DNA from 3 places in the Bacillus aquiflavi genome. Region 3 is predicted to be linked to each of the others. Evidence: riboswitches for the same ligand, from Rfam matches in the RefSeq annotation. Region 3 holds a riboswitch; each other region holds the start of a gene.
What was found. Region 3 has a riboswitch for S-adenosylmethionine ahead of metK (methionine adenosyltransferase). Riboswitches for the same ligand answer to the same signal wherever they lie in the genome.
Positions count from the first base shown of each region.

Region 1 (5,121 bases), 130 kb from region 3:
AAGGCTGGGGATTTGAAGATTGGGATCTCGGTTATCGCCTTTATCAGAACGGTGCGACATTCCGCTGTGCTGCAAATGTTTCTGCTTATCACCAAGAGCACCCCGTTTCAGCTCGCAATGTTTTTCGAGAAATGTGCAAAAACTATTTCCTTTACCAACGTAAACATCAAAGCTTTGAAACTAGTATTCATGTATTAGTTTTAACAGGAAAGATAAGCAGAATTCAAGAAAGTATCATTATAGGAGAATATAAATCTCTTTGTAAAACATATCCAAATAAATTTCAATCTTTTAAAAAAGGCTTTCAAATATTATTGAAAGAAATGGCTCGTTTATTAGCAAATCAAAAACCGTTAAAGCAATTTATCAATAAGCTGGACTCCACGTATTTTTTAAACTGGAAGCATGTCATACTTTCTGAACGAAACGAAATGAATGCTCTTAAGCAGTATCCTCATTTAATTAAAACTTTTGACAATATAATTGCCGCTTGATTGAGCCTACTCTTAAAATGAAGCAAAAGAACCAATGTAAAACACTGGTTCCCTATAAAGTTGCTTCATTATTTTCTTTCAAAAAGACATTACTGTGTAAGCTGGTTTAATTCATTAATCGCTTCTTGAACGAGGGTAACCGCTTGGCTCATAGCAGCACCGCCGCCAAAGGCTGCCGTAACCCCGACTGTCTCAAAGATCTCCTCTTCCGTGGCACCTTGATCTAAACAACCTTTTACATGATAAATAATACAATATTCATCTTGGGAAAAAAGACTAATCCCTAGGGCAATTAATTGCTTATCCTTTTGTGATAAAGCTCCTTCTTTAAAGCATACTTCAGTGAATGCATGATAATGACTTGCAAGCTCGGGCTTTTTTTCTGAGAACATTCCCATCCCAACTTTATAATCATGGAGAGCGGCTTCTGTTGAATTTCTTGGTTGAAAGTGTTCCATAAAAACAACTCCATTCTATAAATGATTCAAATGTTAGTATGTTTTTAAGAAAGGAATTTATTCAGTCATTATTCTGATACAGGAATTACCCCACCTTCATATTTTTCCAAAATAAAGTCTTGAATTTCTTTAGAATGGAGCACTTCTATTAACGCTTTTATTTCTTCCTTATCTTTATCTCCTTTACGGACAGCCACAACATTGACATACGGTGTATCTTTCTCTTCAATAGCAATCGCATCTTCAAAAGGATTTAATCCTGCATCAATGGCATAGTTGTAATTAATAAGAATTGCATCTCCCTCATCATTATTATAAATTTGCGGAAGAAGAGCAGGATCATATTCTGTTTTAAAAATTAATTTTTTTGGATTGTCCTCAATATCGTCAACTGTAGCTTTAACTTTTTCAACGCCTTCTTTTAAAGTAATTAATTTTTTCTGTTCTAGCATTGCTAAAATCCGGCCATGATCTGAAACTGAATTACTCATTAAAATTTCGGCACCATCTGGAAGCTCTTCAAGGCTTTTATATTTTTTTGAATAAACGCCAATCGGCTCAAGATGCACCTTTCCAGCAATTTCAAAGTCATAGTCATGCTCGGCAATTTGTGCCTCTAAATAAGGAATATGCTGAAAATAGTTTGCGTCTAGCTCTTTATCAGCAAGTGCTTTGTTTGGTAATACGTAGTCTTGAAACGTTTCAATTTTTAATTCAATCCCTTTTTCTTTTAGTAAAGGAGCTGCCTCTTCTAAAATTTCAGCATGAGGTACGTTAGAAGCTCCAATGATAATTTCTTTATTTCCTGTTTTTTCATCTTTCGATTCAGATGAACCACAAGCTGCTAATACGAGTACTAAAGCGAAAGAAAGTAAAATACTTAATCGTTTTTTCATGATTAAAACACTCCTTTTTTAACGTTTATCTATCTTTGTAGTAATGTAATCCCCAATTAATTGGATAATAAAGACGATCACTAAAATGATGACTTTTGCGACTAACGTTACATCATTCCGTCCTCGTTGGAATCCTTCCATATATGCTAAATTCCCAAGACCGCCCGCACCGATTACACCTGCCATAGCTGTATAACCGACAAGCGCTATTGCTGTTACTGTAATTCCAGAAATAAGCGCTGGCATCGATTCTGGAAGCAAAACTTTAAAAATAATCGTACTTGTTCTTGCTCCCATTGATTTAGCGGCTTCAATTACACCTTTATCAATTTCTCGAAGACCAATTTCCACCATTCGAGCATAAAATGGGGCTGCACCGATAATTAATGCTGGTAATGCAGCTTTCTGACCAATAATCGTTCCAACAATTAATTTTGTAAACGGAATGAGTAAAACGATTAAAATAATAAATGGAATTGAACGAAATATATTGACAAACGCACTTACAATAAAATGGATTGACTTATTTTCCCATATATTATCCTTTGATGTTAAAAAAAGCAAAAGACCTAATAATATTCCAAATACAAACGTTGCAACAACAGAAATCGCTGTCATAAAAAGTGTTTCATTTGTTGCTTCTAGCATTCGATCCCATTTCACATTTTCAAACATTTGTAATCACCTCCACCCCAACTTTTTGAGTGTGGATATATTGAATCGCCTTTTCAACCTCATGTTCATCTCCATCGAGATGGACAAACAAAGTGCCATATGACCCATTTTGCGTTTGTGATATTTTTCCTTTTAAAATATTAACCGTAACGTTGTAATGGCGAATTAAGTTTGTGATTAACGGCTGCTCTGTCGAACTTCCAACAAATGTTAGCTGAACAACCTTTCCTTCTGGATATTGTTTAAGCAAATGTTTGATCGTTTCTATCGTCTCTTCAGGTTCTGTTACTTGGTTGACGAACGTTTTAGTAATGGGCTGCAAAGGATTTTTAAAGACATCTAATACATTTCCCAGCTCAACAATCCGTCCACTTTCCATTACTGCCACTCGGTGACAAATTTTACGGATAACGTGCATTTCGTGGGTAATAAGGACAATCGTTAACCGTAGCCGTTTATTAATATCGACAAGTAAATCTAAAATCGAATCGGTCGTTTGCGGGTCAAGAGCAGAAGTCGCTTCGTCACATAGAAGAACCTTTGGATTGTTCGCAAGTGCCCTCGCAATCCCAACCCGCTGCTTCTGTCCTCCACTTAGTTGTGAAGGATAGGCATCTTCTCTTCCTTCTAAGCCAACGAGCTTAATCAGTTCATCAACTTTCCTTAACCGTTCTTCCTCTGGAACCCGAGCAATTTCTAAGGGAAAGGCAATGTTTTCCCTAACCGTTCTTGACCAAAGAAGGTTAAAATGTTGAAAAATCATACTAATTTCTTGACGTGCTTTTCTAAGCTCTCTTCCTTTAATTTTAGATACTTCTTTATTTGCGACAATGACGGACCCTTTAGTTGGTGTTTCTAAACCATTTAACATACGGATTAATGTGCTTTTTCCAGCTCCACTATAACCAATAATACCAAATATTTCACCTTCATTAATTTCAAGACTTACATGATCGACTGCCTGTATCTCACCAGATGTTGAACTGTAAACTTTACTAACATCCTTTAAAGTAATCAATTGACTCACCTTCTTTTATCCGTGATCTAGATGCATCATAAAATTTAAAAATACCTTTCTGCATATGAGCAGAAAGGTATAAAATAGACGTCCATTCCCTTTCTCTCATCTTTCAAAGCAATCCGCTTTGTGTGAATTGGCACCATTTCAATGAAACTTTCATTGACGGTTGCCGGGCTTCCTCGGGCACATCCCTCCACCTCTCTTGATAAGAGTGCATAATATACTCTATTAACTTAAATATAACAGCCATTCTAGCACGGATTATTTAAGGTGTCAACGCCATATTTTTACAAACATCTATTTAAGCCTTTATTTTAAAGATGTGACTCCAGTAGCTGCTTCAATCGCCTGCTCTAAATCTGCGATAATATCATCTGCATGCTCGATTCCGATTGAAAGTCGGATTAAATCTTCAGGAACACCTGCTGCTTGTAAACCTTCACTGTCTAATTGTTGGTGTGTTGTACTTGCTGGATGAATAATTAAGCTTTTTGCATCACCAACGTTAGCAACGTGCGCCCAAAGTTGCACAGAATTAATCAGCTTAGCGCCTGCTTCTCTACCGCCATCTATTCCAAATACTACAACTGAGCCTGCACCTTTCGGCAAATACTTCTTCGCTAATTTGTAATCAGAATGATTCTCATTACCTGGATATAGCACCCAATTAACTGCTGGATGGTTTTCTAAATAATCAACAACCTTTTTAGCATTGGAAACATGTTCTTTCATTCTTACGTGAAGTGTTTCAAGCCCTAATGTAAATTGAAATGCGCTTTGTGGACTTAAAGCTGGTCCTAAATCACGCAGCAACTGAACACGTGCTTTAACAATATATGCAACAGGTCCAAGTGCTTCACTATAAACAATATTATGATAGCTTTTATCTGGTTCAGTGAATCCAGGGAACTTTGGAGAATTCCAATCAAATTGACCTCCGTCGACAATAATTCCACCTAACGTAGTCCCATTACCGAGAAGCCATTTTGTTGCAGAGTGAACGACAATATCTGCGCCAAATTCAATTGGACGGCAAAGATAAGGTGTTGCAAACGTATTATCAATAATTAATGGAACACCTGCTTCGTGGGCGACATTAGCAACTTCTTCAATATCTAAAATTCTTAAGCTAGGGTTGCCAATTGTTTCAGCAAACACTGCCTTTGTTTTTTCGGTCATAGCTTGGCGAAAGCTATCAGGGTCTGTCCCATCGACAAACTTAACATTTATTCCGTACTTTGGAAGAGTCGTTTCAAATAAATTATACGTGCCTCCATACAAGTGAGAGGTAGCAACAATTTCATCGCCTGCTTCGGCAATATTTAAAATAGCCATTGTAATTGCGGCCATTCCACTTGACGTAGCAAGCGCACCTACTCCCCCTTCTAATGCTGCAACACGTTCTTCAAACACAGTAACAGTTGGATTATGAATCCGAGTATAAATATAACCAGGTTCTTTTAAGCCAAAAAGATTAGCAGCATGCTCCGTATTTTTAAATTGATAAGCATTGCTTTGATAAATTGGTAATGCCCGCGCTCCTGTAACTGGATCAGGGGATAATCCGCCGTGAACTG
Region 1 covers NZ_CP082780.1:2,889,083-2,894,203, forward strand. The annotation lists gene K6959_RS14090 (glycosyltransferase family 2 protein) at 1-494, shown strand, start outside; gene K6959_RS14095 (carboxymuconolactone decarboxylase family protein) at 584-952, opposite strand; gene K6959_RS14100 (MetQ/NlpA family ABC transporter substrate-binding protein) at 1,021-1,848, opposite strand; gene K6959_RS14105 (methionine ABC transporter permease) at 1,867-2,523, opposite strand; gene K6959_RS14110 (methionine ABC transporter ATP-binding protein) at 2,516-3,541, opposite strand; SAM riboswitch class I at 3,644-3,756, opposite strand; gene K6959_RS14115 (O-acetylhomoserine aminocarboxypropyltransferase/cysteine synthase family protein) at 3,854-5,121, opposite strand, start outside.
Region 1: another riboswitch for S-adenosylmethionine. It lies ahead of K6959_RS14110 (methionine ABC transporter ATP-binding protein); the one in region 3 lies ahead of metK (methionine adenosyltransferase).

Region 2 (5,121 bases), 1.0 Mb from region 3:
TGTTCCACAGCAGCCGCCGACAATATTAAGCCAGCCTTTTTCAGCAAAGCCAGCAATTTTGGCAGCTAATGATTTCGGTGTTTCATGGTAATGTCCCTCTTCATCAGGCAAGCCAGCGTTCGGATAACAGCTAACGTACGACGTTGCAAGCTCTGACAATGAGCGCAAATGATCGGTCATAAACTCAGGACCTGTAGCACAATTTAACCCAACTGCAACTGGCTTCATATGTTCAAGGGAAATATAAAATGCTTCAATTGTTTGTCCCGCCAGCGTTGTTCCCATTGGTTCAATTGTTCCAGAAATAATGAGCGGTACTTCTTTATTTAACTTATTAAATGCATGCGAAATGCCGTTAAACGCCGCTTTCACATTAAGTGTATCTTGACTAGTCTCTAAAATGAGTAAGTCAACTCCGCCTTTTATAAGGGCGATTACTTGTTCTTCATAATTTGCCTGAAGTTCATCGAACGTAATTCCGCCTGTAACAGACAGTGTTTTAGTCGTTGGTCCTAGTGAACCGGCGACAAACCGCGGATGCTCGATTGTAGAATATTCATCCGCCGCTTTACGAGCAAGCTTGGCGCCAATATAGTTAATTGTCTCGACTTGATCGCCAAGGTCGTATTCATCTAAAACAACTCTCGTTCCCCCGAACGTATTTGTTTCAATAATATCTGCTCCCGCTTCTAAATAATCACGATGAATTTTTTCAATTACGTCTGGAGCCGTTACATTTAAATATTCATTACACCCTTCAAATTGTTCGCCGCCAAAATCATCTGCGGTTAAGTTTGCTTGCTGTAACATAGTGCCCATTGCCCCGTCTAAAATAAGGATTTTCTTTTTAAGTTGTTGTTCAAACAGTGTAGCCACTTACATTCATCCCTTCTGTTGCTGAGACCGATTTTTCTTTTATATAGTTTGTTAATTGTACTGTCATTTCATAGCGTAAAAAAGGTGTAATTAAATAGATACCGTTAAAATGCTCTAATGCCGTATCAATTAACTCCTTTGCAATCGCGATTCCCTCCTGACGTGATTGTTCTGGATCATGTGCTTTGTTCGCCATTGCCGAACGAATTTGTTCCGTTAAACGTATTCCTGGAACTTCGTTATGAAGAAACTCTGCATTTCTTGCTGAGGTGAGCGGCATAATTCCAATATAAATAGGTGCCTTTATATGTTTTGTCGCTTCTTTTATTTGGATCATTTTATTTGAATCATATACTGGCTGTGTAATAAAATAATCTGCCCCGCTTGAAATTTTCTTTTCCATTCGTTGAACGGCGCGATCAAGATGGTTAACATTCGGATTAAAGGCAGCCGCAACACGAAAATCTGTTTTTTGCTTTAACGATTTTCCTGAAAAAGAAATGCCTTGATTAAACTGTTTAATTAACCGAATTAAATCAAAAGATGTTAAATCGTAGACTGACGTAGCCCCAGGGAAATCACCAATTTTCGTTGGATCGCCAGTTACAGCTAAAACTTCATTAAGACCCAATGTGTGAAGTCCCATCAGATGAGACTGCAATCCAATTAAATTGCGGTCCCTGCAAGTAATATGAACGAGTGGCTTAAGATCGAAGTCTTTTTTTAATATTGCTGCGATCGCTGAATTTGAAATTCTCGGTGAAGCTAACGAATTATCGGCAAGTGTTAAAGCGTCTATCCCTGCTTTCTTTAATGCTTCGGCTCCTGCAAAAAATTGATTTGTATTTAAATGTTTTGGCGGATCAAGTTCAACGATGATTGAGCGTTCTTTCATCACTTTTTTAAATAAAGGTGTTTCTTGTAAAATTGGCTTAATAAAAATATCTTTTCGTTTTTCTTTTTGTTTAATTACTTTTTCTTGTAAAGGACGTAAACCTTTTATTCCTTCGGCAAAAGCTTTAATATGCTCCGGTCTTGTCCCGCAGCACCCTCCAAGGAGTCTAATCCCTTCGTTTCTAAAGGCAATTGCACATTTTTTGAAGTAATCTTCCTTTGCTGTATAAGTAAGCTTTCCATCTTCATAGTCAGGCAAGCTTGCGTTAGGATATGCAGACAAAAATGCTTTCTGTTGTAACGGCACACTTTCTAACGCCCGAATCATATGATGAGGGCCAAGGCGGCAATTAACCCCAACCACATCGGCGCCAATGCCTTCAAGTTGTGTAAGGGCTTGTGTTAAAGAGAGACCGTTTTGCAATACTCCTGGTTCATGCATCGTGACGTGAGCAATAATTGGAAGATTTGTTTCTAATCGCGCAATCGCTAAAACAGCTGTTAACTCTTCCAAGTCATAATAAGTTTCAAGTAAAAGACCATCTACCCCTTCTTCTAGTAAACTATAAAGTTGTTCTTTAAAGCTGTTTGTAATATCGTTAAGCGGGATTTCCTGTTTGTTAAAGCCGAGAATTCCGCCAATCGTACCTAAAACAAATGTTTCCCTTCCCGCTGCTTTTCGGGCAATGCGGACAGCTTCCTGATTAATGACTTTTACTTTATTCTCAAGTCCATATCTCGATAATTTAATTACGTTTGCTCCGTACGTATTTGTTTGAATAACATCTGCTCCCGCGTGGATATATGCTTTATGAATATGATAGATTTCTTCTGGATGAGAAAGGGTTATTTCTTCGAATGAACGGTCAATCCCATGAGAGTAGAGGAGTGTTCCCATTGCTCCATCGCCGATGAGTATTCGTTCTTTTAAAGCTTTTCGTAACGACATTATTTACACCCTCTTTCTATGAAAGCAAATGCTTGCTTAAGATCATTAATTAAATCTTCTTCATGCTCAATACCGGCAGAAATACGTAAAAGCCGATTACAAAGCCCATATTGCGAGCGGATATCTTCTGGGATTTCAGCATGTGTTTGTGTTGCTGGATAAGTAATAAGACTTTCGACACCGCCTAAGCTTTCGGCAAATGTAAATAGACGCAGAGCTTTAAGGAAAGGGGAGATATAGTCCTCTTTTATAATCCGGAAGCAAACCATTCCGCCCCTGCCTGGATATAGCACGTCTGTGACAAAGGGATGTGCTTGTAAAAATTGCGTAATCGCCTGAGCTTTTTTTTCATGTTGTTTTATTCGTAATGCTAATGTTTTTAATCCCCTTATGACGAGCCAACAATCAAAAGGTGAAAGAACAGGACCGCACGCATTATGAAGGAGGGCAAGCTGTTCAGTTAGTTTTTCTCCTTTTGAAATGACGAGGCCAGCAAGGACATCATTATGACCTGCCAAATATTTTGTTGCGCTATGAATGACAATGTCAGCACCATATTCAAGCGGTTTTTGAATAATTGGTGTATAGAAAGTGTTATCGACAATGAAAAGAAGTTTATGTTTTGTTGTCAAGGTCGCTATTTTTGACAAATCAACTTCATTCATTAGCGGATTTGTTGGTGTTTCAATAAAAATAGCTTTTGTATTCGGTTGAATCAATTGTTCAAGTGATTCTTCACGTCCACTCCAATAAGTAACTGATAGCCCGTATTTTTGTGAAAACATATCAAACAAGCGATATGTACCGCCATATAAATCCCGAGTTAAGATCAGATGATCACCTGTTTGAAATAATGAAAGGATAAGTTGAATGGCACTCATTCCTGAGCTGCAAGCAAAGGCTTGATCACCTTTTTCAAGATGAGCAGCGGCTTTTTCAAGTACGGAACGTGTAGGATTTCCAGTCCTTGAATAGTCATAGCCAGTCGATATTCCAATTTCATGGTGTCTGTAGGCTGTTGAAAAGTATAAAGGTGTACTTATTGCTCCTGTTTGTTCACATGAACGATTTCCAATTTGCGCTAAAATAGTCTCTAAGTGATAAATGTTCATTTTCTTCCCCTTTCTGTTTAGCTGTACAGCATAAATGGACTAAAGGGAAAAGGCTAAAATAAAAAGAGCCTTTTCGATAAGAAGAAGACTCTTTAACAAGTATGCTTCATCTTATCTCCCAAGTCGCTTTCAACTTGCTGGAATTAGCACCTTGCCGTAAATCGGCGGTTGCTGAGGCTTCCTCGGGCCAGTCCCTCTGCCTCTCTTGATAAGAAAATTTAAAAATAAATTGTATTTTTATAATCTTAAAATAATTTTGTGGATTTAGCAAGCCCCAAAATCATGTAAAGATAAAATTAACTGTCGAATAAACGATCATGTTCGTTAAATTTTTTCTAAATTAGTACATGATATACTTTATAGTGAAAATGAACTGCAATGTATAAAGATTGTGATGAGGTGAAGGTGTGGAGTCACAAACAATGTTATCGTTTTTTCCAAAAAAACATGTAGAAAATTGGTTAAAAAGAGATCGAAAAGTAATGAATAAAGGAGAATTTATTATGTCTCCCGGGGAACAATTAGTTTATATCCTTGTTAAAGGAACGGCACAAATTTTCCATCTTCATCCTGATGGGAAAGAGTGTGTCATAGGTCTTGCAATGCCAGGGGAATGTATTGGGATTTTAGAACTATTTTCTCAGCGAGAGCAAAAACGGTTTACAAAAGCATTAACTCAAACAGAGGTAATTGCTTTAACATTTGACGAAGTAAAAAAGGTTATTACTGAAACACCCGAACTTTCGATGTTTCTGTTACATTATGTGACAGAGAGACTAGAAGAGACATTAGAAATTCTTGAGCAAGTTGCTTACGGCAAAGTAGAAGAACGGCTCTTATTTTTATTGAATAAGCTTGCGGAGAAAGATCAATCACAAGGGGAGTTTATTCGTCTGCCGGACTACCTTACACACCGGGATTTAGCTGGTATGATTGCTTCAACAAGGGAAACAGTCACTTTTTTAATGAATAAATTTTTACAAGTAGGCACGTTAGTTCAAATCGATAAAACTCTTTGGCTTCGAATCAGTGAATAATGTAAGCCTCCTTACATACACGAAAATGACCCCCTGTTACAATAAGGACAAGGAAAATATAAGAGGAGGAAAACAACATGAATGGAATACAATTTGATAAAGCACGGGCAACTGTCGAAGCTATAAAAGCAAACCCGGAATTAAAAATGCGCAAATGGCATGCTGATGTATCATGGAAAGGCGGAGTAAAGAACGAGATTAAAATTCGCGACTTTGCTCCTTATTTAACAGATGAGCCTGAAGCATTAGGCGG
Region 2 covers NZ_CP082780.1:3,787,776-3,792,896, forward strand. The annotation lists gene metH (methionine synthase) at 1-819, opposite strand, end outside; gene K6959_RS18465 (bifunctional homocysteine S-methyltransferase/methylenetetrahydrofolate reductase) at 860-2,719, opposite strand; gene K6959_RS18470 (methionine biosynthesis PLP-dependent protein) at 2,719-3,825, opposite strand; SAM riboswitch class I at 3,940-4,046, opposite strand; gene K6959_RS18475 (Crp/Fnr family transcriptional regulator) at 4,254-4,868, shown strand; gene K6959_RS18480 (OsmC family protein) at 4,946-5,121, shown strand, end outside.
Region 2: another riboswitch for S-adenosylmethionine. It lies ahead of K6959_RS18470 (methionine biosynthesis PLP-dependent protein); the one in region 3 lies ahead of metK (methionine adenosyltransferase).

Region 3 (5,121 bases):
TTGAGGAATCGATCCCACCTGATAAAAACGATCCTAAAGGAACATCACTACGCATATGTTTCTCAACAGAATCAAATAAAATATCACGAATTTCCTTAACATAATTTTCTTCTGATTTTACGACAGGATTAAATGTTGCTTTCCAGTACTGTTTGATTTCCATTTTTGAACCTATCTTTTTTGTAAAGTAATGACCTGGTTCCAGCTTACAAATTCCTTCTGACATCGTATTTGGCTCTGGAACAAACTGAAACGTTAAATAATGCTGAAGTGATTCATAAATTATAACATCATTTTCTAACGCGTGTAAAATACTTTTCTTTTCTGAGGCAAAAAAAGTTCGCTTTTCATCTTCCATGTAGAAAAACGGTTTTATTCCAAAATGATCACGTGCTCCAAATAATGTCTGCTCTTTCTTATCCCAAATAACAAAGGCAAACATCCCTCGAAGCTTCTCAACCACTTTTTCTTTTAGTTTACTATATAAAGCAACGATCACTTCTGTATCAGAGTTTGTTGTAAATGTAACTTTGTTGTTTTTTAATAGTTCTTCACGTAATTCTACATAATTGTAAATTTCACCATTAAAAATAATCCAATATCGTTCGTTTTCATACGATAATGGTTGGTGGCCGCTCTTAATATCGATAATACTTAAACGACGAAATCCAAATTGAACATAGTCGTCAAAGTAATATCCTGCGTCATCGGGACCGCGATGAGTGATCAAGTCGTTCATTATTTTAAACTGTTTTTCATTTTCTTCTAAAACTTTTTGTGCTTTATCATGCACACAACCAATAAAACCACACATTCGTCCGCACCTTCTCCATATTTAACATTCACGTTATTATTTTATAAAAATTATCCGTCAATTACAACGGTGAAAAGTCATAATAATACCATTATACTGAGAATGACCAATCAAAAAAAGAAAAGAATGATGAATTTTATGTAACGAAGATTATAAAGTGAAAAAAGCATATTAGTTCTTAAATAAAAGAAAACATCACATATCGTTAATAATATCATAAAGATGTACTCATATCATAGAAAAACCATTATAAGATTATAGCTTAACGGTTACATAATTATTGCTGATAAAATCGAAAAGAGCTAAATCTAGCAATATAAAAGGAAAAAATGGAGTTACATGTTAGATGTAACCCCATTCAGATTGTTGACAAACGCTCGCATTCGACATTGTTTCACTCCGTTATAAGCCCTTCGTGAACAACGGATCTATTCGCTTATTGTTCCCGCTTCTTGATCGACACGCTCCGAGTTTTTCTCGAAAAAATGGATTAATATTTAACGATTTAAAGCTTGATTACGTAAATCATCCGCTTTATCCGTAAGTTCCCATGGAAGTTCAATATCTGTCCGTCCAAAATGTCCAAATGCAGCTGTTTGTTTATATATCGGACGACGTAAACGAAGCATTTTAATAATTCCAGCAGGACGCAAATCAAAGTTTTGCCGAACAACTTCTACAAGGATATCTTCAGAAACTTTACCAGTACCAAATGTATCAATAGAAATGGAAACAGGCTGTGCAACTCCGATTGCATAGGCGAGCTGTACCTCTACTTTGTCCGCTAAGCCAGATGCGACAATATTTTTCGCCACGTAACGAGCCGCGTATGCTGCTGAACGATCAACCTTTGTAGGATCCTTACCTGAGAATGCACCGCCTCCATGACGTGCGTACCCTCCGTACGTATCGACGATAATCTTTCTTCCTGTTAGACCAGCATCACCTTGTGGTCCACCGATAACAAATCGACCTGTTGGATTAATAAAATATTTCGTATTTTCGTCAATTAATTCTTTAGAAACTACAGGTTCAATTACATATTTCTTCAAATCTTGCTTGATTTTTTCTAAACTAACACCTGGATGGTGTTGGGTCGAAATAACAATGGTATCAACACGAACCGGATGATCATTTTCATCATACTCAATCGTCACTTGTGTCTTTCCATCAGGACGAAGGTAGGGAATGATTTGTTTTTTCCGTGCTTCTGATAAACGGCGAGAAAGCTTATGGGCTAATGAAATTGGAAGAGGCATAAGCTCCTCCGTCTCATTACAAGCAAATCCAAACATTAAACCTTGGTCACCAGCACCAATTGCTTCAATTTCTTCGTCAGTCATTTTACCTTCACGCGCTTCAATTGCTTGATCGACACCTATTGCAATGTCTGCAGATTGTTCATCAATAGAAGTTAAAACAGCACACGTTTCAGCATCAAAGCCATATTTCGCTCGCGTATATCCAATATTAGCCAATGTTTCCCGTACAATTTTTGGAATATCTACATAAGTAGACGTTGTTATTTCACCAGTAACAAGAACTAATCCAGTTGTAACCGATGTTTCAGCAGCAACGCGTGCATTTGGATCTTTGTCTAATATCGCATCTAAAATTGCATCTGAAATTTGATCACAAATTTTGTCTGGATGACCATCCGTTACTGATTCGGATGTAAACAAACGACGTTTAGTTGACATCTAAATTTTCCTCCTTATTTCATTAAATTTAGAGAAAGATATTGAAGAAGCAATTTTCATACGTTACCGCATCTTCTTTTATTACTTTTTAGACGGAACTCATTTCCCTAAGTAGTATGAAATAAACATTACCTTTTAGAATGAAAAATTAGCTTCTAAATACAAAAAACCTTTCCACATTGAGGAAAGGTAATCATTTACTCATTCGCCTTTCACTCTTATCGTTCAAGGATATGTCCTTGCAACAGATTAGCACCTTTGCTTAAAAAAGATTGATTAACCATTTTCTTTTTAAAAGCAGGTTGCTGGGTTTCATAGGGTCTGTCCCTCCACCATCTCGGGATAAGAGAGTATCCGTTCAACTCATAATAGCTCATGTTATTACCATACGTCAATTAATTTATCCTTAAAACGGCATTTCAATCATTGGGCAGTTCACTAATGATTAGTTTATCTATTGAACAAACAACTGTTACAACTATCCTTTTAAAGGTTTTTACATCAAAATAATCCTTCTCTTTACTTTTTCACTTTTCTATTTATAATGTTTGGATATACTAACTTTACAGTCTTAATTACAAATGAAATCAAAGCCTTATACTACAGTTATGAATAATGCAAATGTTACAATTTTAAAACAACGAAGTGAAATTTTTTATTTAGTATAGATTATTAACTTAAATGTGTTATACTAATTTCGAGTAAAATAAATCGGAAAAAAAGGAAGGTTATCATCAGATGAGTTCTGTAAGTATTTCCAACGAATTAAATGAATTGTTAATGGGAAAAAACGTGCACATTCAATTGTCTGTTCCACAACTAGTTGAAAAAGTGTTAAACCGTAATGAAGGTTTGTTAACTTCCACTGGTGCAGTCCGAGCCACAACTGGAAAGTATACAGGACGCTCCCCTAAAGATAAATATATCGTAGAGGAAGCATCTACAAAAGATAAAATTGATTGGGGTTCCGTCAATCAGCCTATTTCGGAAGAGGTTTTCACAAACCTTTATCATAAAGTGATTCATTATTTAAAAGAAAAAGATGAGGTTTTCGTATTTAAAGGCTTTGCTGGCGCTGATAAAAAACATCAATTGCCAATTCAAGTGATCAATGAATATGCTTGGAACAATTTATTCGCCCATCAATTATTCATCCGTCCAAATGAAGATGAATTAAAAGATCATAAAGCAGAATTTACTGTCATTTCAGCTCCAAATTTCAAAGCTGATCCTTCAGTAGATGGTACAAAATCAGAAACATTCATTATTATTTCATTTGAACGTCGTACTGTTTTAATCGGGGGAACTGAATACGCCGGAGAAATTAAAAAATCTATTTTCTCAATTATGAATTATTTATTGCCTGAGAATAACATTTTACCAATGCACTGTTCTGCAAATGTTGGCCGCGAAGGTGATGTTTCCTTATTTTTCGGACTTTCTGGTACTGGTAAAACAACATTATCCGCAGATCCAAATCGCCGCTTAATCGGTGATGATGAGCACGGCTGGTCTTCTAACGGAGTATTTAATATTGAAGGCGGCTGTTATGCAAAATGTATTAATTTATCCCGTGAAAAAGAACCGCAAATATTTGATGCAATCCGATTCGGCTCTGTTTTAGAAAATGTTGTTGTTGATGAAGATACACGTGTTGCTGATTATGACGACAGCACATTAACGGAAAATACTCGTGCAGCTTATCCGATTGAAGCAATTGATAATATTGTTGTTCCTAGTATTGCTGGACATCCAAATACAATTATTTTTCTAACTGCTGATGCCTTTGGAGTTTTACCTCCAATTGCAAAATTAACAAAAGAACAGGCTATGTATCATTTCCTAAGCGGATATACAAGTAAGTTAGCTGGTACAGAACGTGGAATTACTTCTCCTCAAGCAACGTTTTCAACTTGTTTCGGTTCACCGTTCCTACCGCTACCTGCAACTCGTTATGCGGAAATGCTTGGTGAGAAAATTGATGAACACAATGCAAAAGTTTATTTAGTAAATACAGGCTGGACAGGAGGAGAATATGGCGTTGGAAACCGAATGAAGCTTGCTTATACAAGAGCAATGGTTCAATCTGCTTTAGAAGGCGAATTAACCAACGTTGAAACCGTTAAAGATGAAATTTTCGGTTTAGAAATTCCGTTGCATGTTCCAGGTGTTCCTGATGAAGTTCTTCAACCAAATAAAACGTGGGCAGACCAAGATGCTTACGAAAAGAAAGCGAAAGAACTCGCTGCTAAATTCCGTGAGAACTTAAAAAAATTCACAAATGTTTCAAATGACATTGAGCAAAAAGGCGGACCTATTGCTTAATCATTATTTTTAAAAAAACGGCACAGTTTAAGTGCCGTTTTTTTCGTCCAAAAGTTGACTTTCCTATTAGAATGTCCCTGTTTATAACCAATAATGCTGATTTATCAACATTATTACTTTTCAATTTTTATTGTCTTTGCTTGCATTAGTACAATCGATATTAGAATCAATTTCCGCGAGTTTGAAAACAGTTCTAAAACCAAGGCCAATTGCACGAGGCGAAAGCGAATAGATCTAAGCAAGCAACAAATGAATCAGAGCGTTTCTCGACAGTCTAAAAAC
Region 3 covers NZ_CP082780.1:2,755,157-2,760,277, forward strand. The annotation lists gene asnB (asparagine synthase (glutamine-hydrolyzing)) at 1-814, opposite strand, end outside; gene metK (methionine adenosyltransferase) at 1,312-2,514, opposite strand; SAM riboswitch class I at 2,730-2,863, opposite strand; gene pckA (phosphoenolpyruvate carboxykinase (ATP)) at 3,253-4,839, shown strand.